3 regions of the Fructilactobacillus sanfranciscensis genome follow, and region 3 is predicted to be linked to each of the others. Evidence: predicted binding sites of a transcription regulator. Region 3 holds the regulator's gene; each other region holds the start of a gene.
The links. The regulator NrdR, encoded in region 3, represses ribonucleotide reductase genes. The targets are predictions, from matches to a motif close to ACACNATATATNGTGT.

Region 1: nrdH (glutaredoxin-like protein NrdH) is a predicted target of NrdR. The motif match lies at 2,541-2,556, and genes of this name have one in related genera.
Region 2: nrdD (anaerobic ribonucleoside-triphosphate reductase) is a predicted target of NrdR. The motif match lies at 2,250-2,265, and genes of this name have one in related genera.

What each region holds. Positions count from the first base shown of each region.
Region 1 is NZ_CP118925.1:480,192-485,439, reverse strand. It holds gene dnaX (DNA polymerase III subunit gamma/tau) at 1-1,181, opposite strand, end outside; RNA gene ffs (signal recognition particle sRNA small type) at 1,294-1,392, opposite strand; gene tadA (tRNA adenosine(34) deaminase TadA) at 1,428-1,895, opposite strand; gene PY770_RS02440 (class I SAM-dependent methyltransferase) at 1,900-2,505, opposite strand; gene nrdH (glutaredoxin-like protein NrdH) at 2,656-2,895, shown strand; gene nrdE (class 1b ribonucleoside-diphosphate reductase subunit alpha) at 2,937-5,105, shown strand; gene nrdF (class 1b ribonucleoside-diphosphate reductase subunit beta) at 5,119-5,248, shown strand, end outside.
Region 2 is NZ_CP118925.1:169,235-174,482, forward strand. It holds gene PY770_RS00835 (recombinase family protein) at 1-145, shown strand, start outside; gene PY770_RS00840 (MFS transporter) at 173-532, opposite strand; gene PY770_RS00845 (helix-turn-helix domain-containing protein) at 671-1,354, shown strand; gene PY770_RS00850 (IS3 family transposase) at 1,351-2,148, shown strand; gene nrdD (anaerobic ribonucleoside-triphosphate reductase) at 2,472-4,622, shown strand; gene nrdG (anaerobic ribonucleoside-triphosphate reductase activating protein) at 4,633-5,220, shown strand; gene sufC (Fe-S cluster assembly ATPase SufC) at 5,235-5,248, shown strand, end outside.
Region 3 is NZ_CP118925.1:641,123-646,370, reverse strand. It holds gene dnaI (primosomal protein DnaI) at 1-802, opposite strand, end outside; gene PY770_RS03240 (DnaD domain protein) at 814-2,145, opposite strand; gene nrdR (transcriptional regulator NrdR) at 2,138-2,629, opposite strand; gene coaE (dephospho-CoA kinase) at 2,634-3,206, opposite strand; gene mutM (DNA-formamidopyrimidine glycosylase) at 3,199-4,041, opposite strand; gene polA (DNA polymerase I) at 4,060-5,248, opposite strand, start outside.

The sequences.
Region 1 (5,248 bases), 160 kb from region 3:
TGTTTGGTTAACGCATCAATTTGCAACTGTAATTTTGAAACAACTTCTGTATCAACTGTTTTTTTAACATTTGGTTGGCTGACTGGAGTAGTTTCCGCCGGTTGATTAGCCAATTTAACTGTCAAAATATCGAGGTAAACATCTGGATGATAAGTTGAACGCAATTGACGCTGTACATCATTCATTGTTTCTACATAATAATAAACCTTAGAAGATTTGACCTTCTCAGCAATTTCTTTGAAATCATCACCAAGCAAACCTAATTCACTAGCTTCAACCATTTCTGAATCTTGTTTGTATAACAAAATATTTTGGCAATAATTAATTAGATCTTCAATAAACTGACTGGCATCTTTTCCATTATTTAAAATCGCTTGGACTTCTTTTAAACCAACACTTACGTCACCGTTGATAATTGCTTGCATGTAAGCTTGCAAATCATCGCGAGCAACACTTCCAGTCACTTGTAAGGCACTGTCATAAGTAATTTCATCATCACTGTAAGAAAGCACTTGGTCCAAGATACTCAAAGCATCCCGCATTCCACCTTCAGCACTTTTAGCAATAACTTTTAAAGCACGATCATCGTACTTAATTTTCTTTGAATCTAAGATTTTCTCCATTTGTTCTAAGATATCTTTGGCTTGAATCCGTTTAAAGTCAAATCGTTGGACCCTAGAAATGATGGTAGCAGGAATCTTATGTGGTTCAGTTGTTGCTAAGATAAATATCACATGTTCAGGAGGCTCTTCCAAGGTCTTTAATAAGGCATTAAAAGCCCCAATGGAAAGCATATGAACTTCATCAATAATATAAACTTTATATTTTGCTTCAGTGGGAGCATATTTTGCCTTATCGCGAATGTTACGAATCTCTTCAACCCCATTGTTAGAGGCAGCATCAATTTCAATCACATCATTAAGTGAACCGTTGTTAATGGCAACACAAATGTCACATTCATTACAAGGTTCCCCATCTTTTAAATGTTCACAGTTAACCGCTTTAGCTAAAATCTTTGCAGTTGAAGTCTTCCCAGTTCCACGAGGTCCGTTAAACAGATAAGCATGGCTAATCTGGTCAGTTACCAAAGCATTTTTTAATGTTTGTGTAATGACCTGTTGACCAACAATTTCATCAAATCGTTGGGGTCTCCAGACCCGATATAAAGCTTGATAACCCATGAAGAACTTCCTTTCTTTTCGTTTTTAGACTGTTACTATTATAGCTTGATTACGATTTAAATACCAAATTAATTCACATGAAAAAAACTTCCAGTCGAATGACTGAAAGTTTATAAGCATAAAAAAAGAAGCACAAGACAGAGAAAACTTAGTGCTGCTTCCTTCCGGACCTGACACGGTTCGTAATTCCATCTTTGCTTCATGCCTTGCGGCAAATACTATATTATCTTATTCTCTGTTTTTTGTCTAGTGATTACGTCGTTTTCGCTTACTTTTAAAAAATTTCTTCATTATATGAGCAGAATTATCTGCTTTTACTCCAGCAATTACTTCTACTTGATGGTTTTGTCGTGAATCAGTAAGGACATTATAAAGACTACCAACTGCCCCACCTTTTTGGTTCATAGCGCCGTAAACAACTCGATCAATCCGAGCATTTAAAATAGCACCTGCACACATTACGCAAGGTTCAATCGTTACGTAAAGCGTGCAATCAGTTAACCGCCAACTCTTTAATTCAGTACAAGCTGCTTCAATTGCAATGATTTCAGCGTGTTGCGTAGCCATTTCACTATGTTCACGTAGATTATGCGCAGTCGCAATCACTTTTCCATCTTTAACGATGGCAGCCCCAATTGGTACTTCTCCGATTTGAGCCGCAAAGTTAGCCTCACGCAAAGCAACTTCCATAAACTTTTGATCAATTTCTGTCATCTATTTAATCCACTTTTCTACTTAACAAAATGTAATAACCTTTGTCACGAGTTACAATTTCAACATTACCAAAAATCTTTTTCATTAATTTTTTGGCAGACGGTGCTCCTTGTTTTTTTTGTAATACAACCGTTAACGTTCCATCTTTTTCTAAATGATCGTATGATCCAGTAATCATTGCATCTACGACTTCTTTTCCTGCTCGAACTGGTGGATTAGTAATGATGGCAGCAAATTTACCTTCTACGTTTTCATAAACGTTCGAAGCAAAAATCGAAACATTTTCAATTTGATTCTGTTCTGCATTTCGTTTTGCTAAAGATAAAGCTAAATTATTTACGTCAACCATGGTAAAATTACGGTCTGGGTTATTTTTTGCTAAAAACAAACCAATTGGTCCATAACCACAACCTAAATCTAAAACATTACCAGCTGGAATGTTTTTTAAATCAACTGCGTTAATCAAAACTCGTGATCCATAGTCAATGGTGCTTTTAGAAAACACACCGTTATCTGAAACAAAACTAAGCGTGTAATTCAATAAGGTATATTCCCAATGTTTTTCATCATGTTGAACATCTGGATTTTCTGTGTAATAAAAGTTGTTCATGATAGCACGTCCTCAAAAATATTTTTTAGTTTCACACACTATATATAGTGTGTTTCTCAAGTGTACACTCCATATATGGTGTGTTTTCATTTGAAAGATTAAGTATTCGTAGTAAAATCTATTATATCGTATAAACAGGAGATGAAGATTATGAATTCAATTACAGTATTTACTAAAAACAATTGTATCCAATGTGAAATGACTAAGCGTTTCCTTGAGGAACACAACATCGATTTCGTAGAAAAAAACACTTCTGAAAACCCAGAATTTGTTACCTACTTAAAAGAGTTAGGTTTCCAAGTAGTTCCAGTTGTTGAAGTCGAAGGTGCCGAATCATTTACTGGTTTTAGACCTGATTGCCTAAACAAACTAGTAGCAGAATTCGCTTAACATTATATTACCTATTATACACAACAAGGAGCACTAGGAATATGTCGCTAAAAGACCAAACTGATGTTAGTTATTATAGATTAAATAACGAGATCAACATCCCATCAAAAGATGGAAAAATTAGACTAGAAAAAGATAAAGAAGCCCTAGATGCTTTTATTAAAGAAAACGTGATTCCTAATACCGTAAAGTTTGATTCTTTAAAGGATCGTTTGGATTACTTAACTAAAAATAACTACATTGAAGCTAGCTTTTTAGAAAAGTATCCTTTTTCATTTATTGAAAAACTTTACCAATACTTAGAGGATCAACATTTTACCTTTAAATCATTTATGGCTGCCTATAAATTTTATGCACAATATGCCTTAAAAACAAATGATGGTAATCAATATCTTGAAAGATACATTGATCGGACTGCAATGAACGCCCTCTTTTTAGCTGACGGTGATCAAGAATTAGCAATGCGTTTAGCTGATGAATTAATTCACCAACGTTTCCAACCAGCTACGCCAACTTTCTTAAACGCTGGAAAAAAACGGCGTGGAGAATTAATTTCATGTTTCTTAATCCAAACTACTGATGATATGAATAGTATCGGAAGAACCATTAATTCGGCCTTACAACTCTCTAAAATTGGTGGAGGTGTAGGAATTAACCTTTCTAACCTTCGTGCTGCTGGAGATCCAATTAAGCACATTCAAGGCGCTGCTAGTGGAGTAATGCCAGTCATGAAACTGTTAGAAGACAGTTTTACCTACTCAAATCAATTAGGCCAACGTCAAGGTGCTGGTGTTGTTTATCTTAGTGTCTTTCATCCTGATATTATTGACTTTCTTTCAGTTAAAAAAGAAAATGCTGATGAAAAAATTCGAGTTAATACCTTATCTTTAGGACTAACCGTTCCTGATAAGTTTTATGAACTTGCTAAAAATGATCAAGATATGTATCTCTTTAGCCCTTATGATGTGGAAAAAGAATATGGAGTTCCATTCTCTTACGTTGACATCACTAAAGAATATGACAATTTAGTTGCTAACGAAAACATCCGCAAGAAAAAAATGAAGGCTCGTGATTTAGAAACCGAAATCGGTAAATTACAACAAGAATCCGGTTATCCTTACATCATGAACATTGATACTGCTAACCGGGAAAACCCAGTTGCCGGTAAAATTGTCATGAGTAACTTGTGTTCTGAAATTATGCAAGTGCAAACCCCATCAATCATTAATGACTTGCAACAGTATGACCAATTAGGGACTGATATTTCATGTAACCTAGGTTCAACAAACGTCGTTAATTTGATGAAATCAGATGATTTTGGTGAATCTGTTGACACAATGGTGCGTGCCTTAACCTACGTGACCGATGAAAGTAAAATTGATGTTGTTCCTTCAATTAGAAGAGGAAATGATTTAAGCCATTCGATTGGACTTGGTGCCATGGGTCTTCACTCATTTCTCGCTTTAAATCATATGTATTACGGTTCGCCTGAATCAATCGAATTTACTGGTGTTTACTTTATGCTCTTGAACTACTGGACTCTAGTTGCATCTAACAAGATTGCTAAAGAACGCGGTAAGTCATTCCATAACTTTGAAAACAGTAAATATGCAGATGGTACTTATTTTGATAAGTACACCGCCAAAGATTGGGGTCCCCAATCAGAAAAAGTTAAGGACCTCTTCAAGGGTACCTTTGTGCCTTCTGAAAAAGACTGGGAAGAGCTTAAGAAGTCAGTTATGACTTATGGTTTATATCATCAAAACCGGATGGCAGTTGCTCCTAATGGTTCAACAGCCTACATTGGTGACGCTACCGCAAGTATTGCCCCAATCGTTAGTCGAATTGAAGAACGACAAGATGCTAAAATTGGAACAATTTTTTATCCCGCTCCTTACCTTTCAAACGATACCCTTCCATATTATGAATCAGCTTATGATATTGATATGCGTAAAGAAATCGATATCTTTGCTGAAGCCCAAAAACACGTTGATCAAAGTTTAAGTATGACCCTCTTCATGCGTTCTACCATTCCTGAAGGGATGTACGAATGGAAAAATGGTCGTGATCCAAAGATGTCAACACGTGATTTAACAATCTTAAGAAATTATGCTTACCATAAAGGCATTAAATCAATTTACTACGTTAGAACTTTCACTGATAACAACGACACAGTTGGTGCTAACGAATGTCAAAGCTGTGTCATTTAGGAGGATTATATCAATGAATATGAACGAAATTTTAACGGGTAAGTTAAAGGGTAATTACAAAGCCATTAACTGGAATCGAGTTGATGACGATGTTGATAAAGCAACCTGGCACAAACTTACAGAACAATTTTGGTTAGATACCC
Region 2 (5,248 bases), 470 kb from region 3:
GCAGCAGGGTAAATATCATGGGCGCAAACCCCAATATGCCAAAGATGATCCCCGTTTGCAACATGCTTTTAAGCTTTATCGAGCAGGCATGAGTGACATTGATGTGTCCCGAAATACAGGTATTAAACGGACGACCTTTACTTAATAAGGCTAATTAAATTAGTAAGTTTACTCAGGCCTTTTCTGGGTGTAAATAGTTAATTGAGATTCCAGCAATGACAATGATGGCTACTACGAACAAAGCCAAATACCAAGTTACTTGAATCCCCAGGGGAAGATTAGGTGCAGTTAAATTAATCAAGGTTGATCCTATAGCCGTACCATTTGCAATGGCAATATTTTGAATCATTCGTTGTAGTGAACCGATTGTGCCTTGATTGCTGGTGGAACCCGATTGCATGATAGTGGAAATATTAGCTGGCTGAAAATAGCCACCACCGATTCCGAATAAGAATAGGCAACCGGTTACGATAATTGGCAGCCATTGGACACCAACTAAAAGCAAACCAACGAAATCTAGCGCAATAATCATAATCCACTATCTTCTTTCATCACTGTCACTAAAGAAGAAAAAACACGTGTCATTAAGATCTGCTATAGTGCTATAGTCCCCTTAAGGTTGACAGATGAAAAAGTATAATTCTTTTGTCAACCTTAAGGGGATTTTATTATGCCTAGAACTAGGTTTACGGCCACAGAAAAGTTAGATATTCTTCTGGGGCTAGCAAAAACTAATTTAACTCAATCAGCATACTTTAAATCATACGGCATTGCTCGAGACACCTTTATCAGGTGGCAAAGACTTTATACGCAAGGTGGTTTGGACGGGCTAAGGGAATCAAACAGCTGGACTAGATATAACTCAGAGCTTAAGCAACAAGCCGTGATAGCATACCTGAACAAGGAAGGTAGTTTGATTGATATTCAAAATCGTTTTGGACTTCGAAGTACCAAGCAACTTCGAGACTGGGTTAAAAAATTCCAGTATAATGGGACCAATAATTCATTGACGGCGACGCCGTCAAGAAAGCAGGTCGGCATTATGAGTCGGAAAACAACTTTTGAAGAACGCATTGAAATTGTCGAATACGTTACAGTAAGCGAACATTCATATTTCCAAGCTGCGGAACACTTTAACGTATCTTATCAGCAAGCCCGTTCTTGGGTACTTAAAGCCAAAGCAAGTGGGTACACAGCGCTTAAGGATCACCGTGGCCGCACTAAACCAAGTGAAGAGATGACTGAAGTTGAGCGACTTAGGCTAGAGAATCGTCAGCCTAAAACCCAAATTAAGGAACAGGAGGTCTACGACCTCTTCTTAAAAAAAGTCCGAGAAATCCAGAACAAGGAGTGAATGCACAACACAGATTAGCCTATCAAGGTATCCAAGCCATTAGTTCAAAGACCCGCGGTGCGCAAGCAATTATTCTGCGTAAAATTGGCCTTTCACGTCAAGCCTACAACCAGTGGCTTCACCACAAGTCAACAGCTTGGGATGAACAAGAGGAACTGCTCAAACAAAAAATAGTGATATATTTTGAAAAACATCGTCAGCAAATTGGCGCCGGAAAAATGAAGTTCTACCTTGAACATGACGAATCGATTGATTTCCACGTTTCGTTTAAGCGCGTTAAACGACTGATGTTCGCTCTTCATCTTAAATGTCAAAGTCGAGTCAAGAAACATCACCGGGTAAAACAGGCAGAGCAGGAAGTGCGCGATAACGTGTTAAACCAACAGTTCAATCAAGTAACTCAGCCTAACCAAGTTTGGTTATCAGATTCCACCGAGACCAGCGAAGCCGTGATTGATACATTCAACTTAGCCTTTCAGCGTACTGGTGACGTCCATCCAATGGTGCATACAGATCGTGGCGCAGTCTTCACCTCGAAGGCCTTCAACAACTTAATGGTCAATCATAAAGTAGTCAGAAGCATGTCACGACCGGGAACACCGTATGACAACGCGCCGATGGAGCGTTGGTGGAATGAATTTAAATTAAATTGGTTAGATAGCTATCCGATGCCCAAAACTAAACAAGAATTAATCGATTTAATTGAAGCTGGTATTTACTACTTCAATTACGTCGATCGAACTATACAAAGAAACGGCTCCACCGCGGTTGAATACCGCGGTGAAGCCGCTTAAGAAGTATCTGAAAATTATATTATTTTATCCGTCAACTTGACAGGGACTAGTACAAATTGCGATGACCAGGTTTTTGATTGTTATTTTAAAATGCGTTACATGCACCATATATAGTGGTTGATCGTTTGCTAAGCACATATATCTTGTGTTTTCAACCTTTATCTTTTTGCAAAATCGGAGTAATCTATGATGCAAAGAGAAACCAATCAAGCCAGTTTCGAATATCAAACAGCTTTAAATAAACAGAAAATAATAACGCTGTTTATTATAGCGAGAATTGAACGAGATTGGAATAAAAAATTAGAAAAGGACGGATGGTTAAAATGATCAATTCGCAAGCAATCGCAACCGACGCTTGGACTGAATTACGTCAAAAACAAGTAGTTAAAGCAGATGGGGAAAGGATGCAATTTTACCCCTATAAAATCGCGTTGGTGGTTGATCAATTAACCACGGACAAGGTTGAACGGCAAAAAATTACGCAAGCGATTTTAGAACAGCTAAAGCAAATGGCGTCACCATTAACGGTAGAACAAATTCGGGCAGTCTTCAAAACAATCCTTCATGGTTATCAACGGGACAACTTGTGGGAAAAATATGCTGAATATCGGCAAGCCGATGAAGCCAAGTGGCAGGCCGCGATTGACTCGCAAAATAAATTAAGCCAGTTATTTAATGGACAGGATACGGTAGTTCACGAAAATGCTAATAAGGACAGTAATATTTTCAGCACCCGCCGGGACTTAACGGCCGGAATGGTCGGCAAATCATTTGGGTTAACGATGATGCCGCAGACCGTAGCAAAGGCCCACTTGCGCGGCGACATTCATTTTCATGACTTGGACTATTCACCGTTAACTTCAATGACCAACTGCTGTTTGATTGACTTCAAGAGTATGCTAGCGAATGGTTTTAAGATTGGAAATGCGGAAGTGGAGTCACCTAAGTCGATTCAAACAGCAACCGCCCAAATGTCGCAGATTATTGCGAACGTGGCATCGAGCCAATACGGAGGTTGTTCGTCAGACCGGACGGATGAAATGTTGGCGCCTTACGCAAAATTAAATTACGAAAAGCACTTGAAGGAAGCCAAAAAATGGGTGCTCCCCGAACAACGGGAAGCCTTTGCTAAGGAAAAAACCAAAAAAGATATTTACGACGCAATGCAAGCGTTAGAGTACGAAGTTAACACGTTGTTTTCCTCCAACGGACAAACGCCGTTTACCACGGTGGGATTTGGCCTGGGAACTTCGTGGATCGAACGGAAAATTCAAAAGGCAATTTTAAAAGTTCGCATTAAGGGGCTCGGTAAGCAGCACCGGACCGCAATTTTCCCGAAGTTGGTCTTTTCAATTAAGCGCGGAATAAATTTAAATCCGGAAGATCCCAACTACGATATCAAACAGTTGGCCGTAGAGTGCGCAACTAAACGGATGTATCCCGACGTTTTAATGTACGACAAAATTGTGGAATTAACCGGAAACTTCAAGGCGCCCATGGGTTGCCGGAGTTTCTTACAAGCGTGGAAGAACGCTGATGGCGAAGAAGTTAATAGCGGCCGAATGAATTTAGGGGTCGTAACCGTCAACTTGCCACGGATTGCGATTGAAGCCCAGGGGGACCGGGAAGTCTTCTGGGAGATTATGGAAGACCGGGTGGCGTTGGCGAAAAAAGCCTTACTCTTCCGGATTAAACGATGCCGGGATACCCAACCGCAAAATGCACCGATTTTGTATAAGCATGGTGCCTTTGGAGTCCGCCTCAAGGACGGTGACGACGTGGACCAACTGTTTAACCACCGGCGGGCGACCATATCGTTAGGTTACATTGGATTGTACGAAGTGGGAACCGCCTTTTTCGGTCCAGATTGGGAAGATAATCAGGAGGCCCACGATTTCACGGTTTCAATCGTGAAGTACCTGTACGAACAGTGCCTAGCTTGGGAAAAAGAGTACGGCTATCATTTCAGCGTTTACTCCACGCCAGCCGAATCCCTGACGGATACCTTCTGTGAGGATGATATTGAAAAATTCGGCAAGATCAAGGACATTACCGACAAGGAATACTACACTAACAGTTTCCATTACGACGTCCGGAAAAATCCGACTCCGTTTGAAAAACTTACTTTTGAAGAAGAGTACCCGAAGTACGCGGCCGGCGGCTTTATTCACTACTGTGAGTACCCGAATTTAAAACAAAATCCGGCTGCTTTAGAAGCGGTTTGGACCTGGGCTTATGACCACGTGGGTTATTTAGGAACAAACGCTTCGATCGACCACTGTTATAAATGTGGTTTCGACGGCGACTTTAAACCCACGGCCCGCGGTTTTGAATGCCCACAATGTGGGAATCGCGACCCCAAAACTTGTGACGTGGTTAAACGGACTTGTGGTTACTTAGGAAACCCAATGATCCGGCCAATGGTTCACGGACGGCACAAAGAAATTTCATCACGGGTTAAAAATATGGAATAGGGGTGAAAACGTGGTTAGACAACGACGAGTACGGACACCGAGAAATCCCCAGCCGCAAGAATGGCTGGCGAAGGATCGCAGTTTAGAATACATTGCCGACTATAAGCCGTTTAACATGGTTGACGGGGAAGGCATTCGTTGCAGTTTGTACGTTTCGGGTTGTTTATTCAAATGTCCGGGGTGCTACAACAAGGCGGCGCAAAATTTCCATTACGGACGCCCCTATTCGCAGGAATTAGAAGACAAAATTATCGAAAACATGGGGCAAAGTTACGTACAGGGGCTGACCTTGTTAGGCGGAGAACCCTTCTTAAACACGCAGGTTTGCTTGCGGCTAGTCCGGCGGGTGCGCCAAGAATTTGGGCACGACAAGGACATTTGGTCGTGGACCGGTTACACCTGGGACGAACTGATGCAGGAATCTTACGATAAATTGGAATTGTTAAGTGAACTAGATATTTTGGTGGACGGCCGGTTTTTAGAAGCTAAAAAAGATTTGACGCTTCAATTTCGGGGAAGTTCCAACCAACGAATTATCGACGTGCCTGAATCGTTAGCCGCAAACCAAGTCGTCATTTGGGATAAATTGCTTCGTTAAGGTAGGAGAATTTGATGAGTAAGTTAGA
Region 3 (5,248 bases):
CCATCGAAAAATTAGAACTAAAGAAGGTTGATAATTGATTTTGCATCCGATATTCCAAAATCACTCCCAAAATATCATCGCGAATCCAAGCTGACATCGAATCAGCTCCAATATCATCAATCATTAAAACAGGTACTTTTTTAACACGATCAACCTGATTACCTACAGAATCAGTTTTGGAATTAATCAAAGCCTTCATATCCATTGCAAATGATGGAAAGTGTAAGAATGTAGTTTTAATGTTGTCATTAGCCAGACGATGGGCAATTGCACTCAACAAGTATGACTTTCCAACTCCAAAACTTCCATAGATATAGAACCCCTTGTGATATTCCTGCGGGTTATTTTCATATGCATCAATAAAGTCAAGAGCATGAACTAAAGCATTTTTGCGAGCTGGATTTCCTTCATGATAATAATCATTAATGTTAGCATTTTGTAGCGCTTTGGACATACCCAAATCTTGAATATTATCACGAATTTGGCGTTCCCAAACCTTAGTTAGGTAGGCTTGGGTTGGTTGATAAGAAACTTCAATCGCATGATTGTTAACAACTAACTTTGGTTCATACCCATGTGCATAAGTGTCTTTTCCATTTAGCATGGCATCACGTTTATTCACAAACTCATATAAACTTGAAGCAGACTTTTTAATTGATTCATCCGTCAATGCATCACGATTAGACTCAATAAAATTTTCAACCTCTGGATCTGCATATACTTCATCCATTAATTTACGATAATTTTCTGCGTAGTTTCCGGTTGCCATAATTGCTTTAAATTTTTTTCCAACATTATCCATTATCAATCACCTCACTTCTTTTCGTTAAATTTTTTAAGCTTTTCTGCAATTAATTTTTTTTCTTTAATAATATTATTTGAAACTGAAGTCTGGGGGGTATGTGGTTGATCTTTTGCCCAATCAGGCAGAGTTTCTCTGACATTTAATTTAACATTTTGTTTTGATTTTTGTCTTCTTTTAGATTTTTCTGCATTAATCTTACTATCACGTGTTTTGATTTGTTTAAGTGCCTGTTCAGCAGTTTGAATATGATTTTGTGACCAATCGTTAGCAATGGTATCAACTAAATTTTTATTTAAAGTTGGATAATTATAATCAACTAGCAATAAATAAATTAACATGTTAATTACATCCGTTTTCAATACCATTCTTTCGACCAATTGTGAAATAACTCTTTCTTCAGAGCTTGTTGCATATCCATTTTTTTCTTTTTTTAAAGCATTTAAAAAAACAAGCGGTGCATAATTTTTAGCAGTTTTAATTAGTTGTTGTTCTTCATTATCAAATTGATATTCATTTGTTATAGTATTTTTAACTGGATTAGTTTTTGCTGTTTTAAAATCAGTTTGATTATTTCTCGAAACTAAAAGTTTAAACTTTTGCATATCAAAATGATTATTAGTTAAATTCGTAGCTTGTTCAACTAATTTTGTCATCGTCATTTCATCAATACCATACAATAACTTAGTGGAAACAAATAAATCATGATTCTTTTTAATATCATCGATATTTACAAATGAACTACTCAAAATATCTAACATTAATTTGAAATCTAAATTATCATCTTTCAAGCTTTGCACCTGCTTTTCATCAGGAATTCCCGTTTGAACTTGTTTAATAATGTCTTGCTGGTTAGTAATATTTTGTTGGTTAATTGAATAAACTTCTAAGAAGTCGTGAGTAGTATCAGTTAATAGGGAAAAATCATAATCACTGGGAAGTAGTTCTTTAGATAGTTCTAAATACTTGGTTTCCCCCACCATTTCTAACAAAATTTCACTCATTAAACCATTACTAAAAAATGATGTAGCTGATAACGGCTTTGTTAATAAATACGTAACCATTTCTTTTTCATTTTGAAAAGTCTGAACTAATCCAACACCCTCAAGTTTTAAGCGCGCTTGATAAAGTTCACCACCATCAATTCCAATCCCATTCATCAATGCGAAATGTTCACGCTTATTAGAATCTTCATTCCATAATGAACTGATTAAAGCAAAAGCATTTGCCCTAATAATTGGCAAATACAGCTTAGTTAAAATTTGAAAGTCTGTCGCATTTAATTCTCCATTACGATAAACTCGATATTCTGTTTTAGGTTCAATAATTTGATTATTATTCATCTTTTTTGTTTTTCTCTTTTGATGCGTCGTCACCCATCAATTCCTTCATCTTACTATAAAATTCATTCATGTCTTTAAACTGGCGATAAACGCTTGCAAATCTAATATAGGCAATTTCATCGACATCTTTCAGCCCCGCCATAACGCCTTTGCCAATTAATTCACTGGAAACTTCATGACTACCATCATCATTATTTTCCAAATTACGTTTTGTTTCGTTAACAATTCTATTCATTTGCTCAAGTGAAACTGGTCTTTTTTCACACGACCGAATAATTCCACGTAAAACTTTTTCGGAACTAAATTCTTCTCGATTACCATCTTTTTTAACAACTAGTAATGGTGAAGCTTCAATTCTTTCAAAAGTAGTAAAACGATGACCACAATTATTACATTCTCGGCGGCGTCTAATTTCGTTACCCACTTGAATAGGACGACTTTCTAAAACTTTTGAAGATGTGTGTTGGCATTTTGGACATTTCATTTTCTTACCTCAAATCATCAAGCAAGCATAAAACTTGTTTTTTTAACTCATCAATTCCATTTGTAGAATCAATTACTACATCTGATAATTCTTTTTTTACTGATTGTGGCCACTGACTTTTCATCAGTAAGTTAGCTTTACTAATTGAGATGGTGTTTCTTTTTATCAATCGCTGCATTTGAATGACCGGATCACAAGCTATCATAATAATTTTATCAACATAAACTTGTAAGCCATTTTCAAAAAGTGTGGGTGCTTCAATAAAAATAACATCCTCATCTGTATGACTATTAATTTCTTTAATCAAAAATGGATTCAATATTCTAACTAATCTCTTTAAAGCGTTTTTATCATTAAACACAATTTCGGCAAGCTGAGAGCGATTGATTTTTCCGTTATTAGTAGTCTTTACTCCGAACAACTTAACAATTTTATTAATGACATCTTTGTTTTCATTTTCTAAATCATGAACAGTCTTATCTAAATCAATCACATCAAAATTTTTATCTTTAAGCAGTTTCCCCACGGTTGATTTACCAGACGCAATCCCACCTGTCAATGCAATCACTTTAGTCACTTAGATCACCATGTAGTTTTTGACATTTAGGACAGAAAGTCGTTCCCCTTTGTGCCACTTTAATTTTTTCCATTGTGGTTCCACAACGCTCACATTTTTCATCTTTACGCCCATAAGCATGAAGTTGATTTTGGAATTGGCCTGCTTCACCATATGCATTTGAATATGAGTGAACAGTGGTTCCGTGACCCTTGATTGCTGCAGCAATTTCTTTAATAATATTTGCTCGTAATCTTCTAATCTCATCATCACTTAATTCATTAGTAAGTTGTTCTGGATTTATTTTGGATAGCCAAAGAACTTCATCACAATAAATATTTCCTAATCCCGCAATTTTTGATTGATCTAATAAGAATCCTTTGATTTTACGATGAGATTTGTGCATGATTTCTTTCATGTAATCAAACTTCAAATCTTGCTCAGTAGGTTCAGGGCCAATTTTATTTAACCCTGATAATTTATAAACATCTTCATTTTTAACTAAAGTCATTTTTCCAAACATTCGAGTATCTTTATAGCGTAATTCACGACCATCAGTTAAATGAAAAACGACATTTGTATGCTTAGGTCTTTCAGTTCCTTCAGGTTGAACTTCATACTTTCCTTCCATTCTCAAATGGGAAACAAGTGTCAAATCATCACTCAATCTAAATAAAAGATATTTGCCTCGACGGTCAATTTGAATGATTTCTTTTCCTGCTAATTTTTTTTCAAAATCTTCAGCTGGAATATTAATCATCTTAGGGTATAAAACTTCTACAGATTTAATCTTCGATCCCTTAACTAATTTATTTAATCCTTGACGAACCGTTTGAACTTCTGGTAATTCTGGCATGAAAGCCACCTCTTTACTTTATTTTTTTATATTATACCAATCTGATCCAGAATGGCTTTCAACCTTTAATGGAACATTAAAATCAACAGTTGAATTACTGAGTAATTTGTCTGTCTTCATAATTGAATCCATCACTTGTGGTACTAACTTTTCTAAAACTGGGATTTCTGTTTCTGGTGCTTCAAAAATTAACTCATCATGAATTTGTAAAAGTATCTTAGCTTGTAATCCTTTTTCTTTTAAAACAGATTGCATTTCAATCATTGCCGCCTTAATTATGTCAGCTGCACTTCCTTGGATGGGAGAATTCATCGCAATTCGTTCGGCAAATTGACGTTGCTGAAAACGTTTGGACTGAATTTCTGGAATGTAGCGTCGGCGATGGGAAATAGTTTCAACATATCCATGTTCTTTGGCAAATTTAACTGAATCTTCCATATATTGCTTAACACCAGGGTATTCATTAAAATATTTGTCAATGAACCGTTTAGCGTCACCATTTGAAATCCCGGTATTATGCGCTAATCCAAACGAACTAATTCCATACACAATTCCAAAGTTAACCGCTTTGGCTTGTCGTCTTAAAGTTGGTGTGATTACAGCATCTTTATCCAATTCAAATATTCTACGAGCGGTGGCTGCATGAATATCTTCTCCACTTTCGAAAGCCTCTCGCATATTTTTATCGCCAGAAATCGCAGCTAAAACACGTAATTCAATTTGAGAATAATCAGAAGAAAACAATTTCCACCCTTTATGACTAGGAACAAAAGCTTCACGAACCTTACGGCCTTCTTCAGTTCGAACGGGAATGTTTTGTAAATTAGGGTCAACGGATGATAATCGACCTGTTTGCGTTAAGGTTTGCAAGTATCGTGTGTGCACCTTACCATCATCCGTAATATCAGCTTTAATTCCGTCCAAATACGTAGAAATTAATTTAGTTAATTGACGATAATTAAGAATATTTTCAATAATTGGATGATCTGGGGCTAATTGTTCTAAAACATCAACTGCGGTTGAGTAACCAGTCTTAGTTTTTTTAATAACTGGAAGCCCCATTTTTTCGAATAACACAATTCCTAATTGTTTGGGTGAGCCGATATTAAACTCTTCACCGGCCTCTTGATAGATTTTTTGTTTGTATTCACTAACTCGTTCAGTAAATTTACTTTTTAATTCTTCTAATTTATCTTGATTAACACTA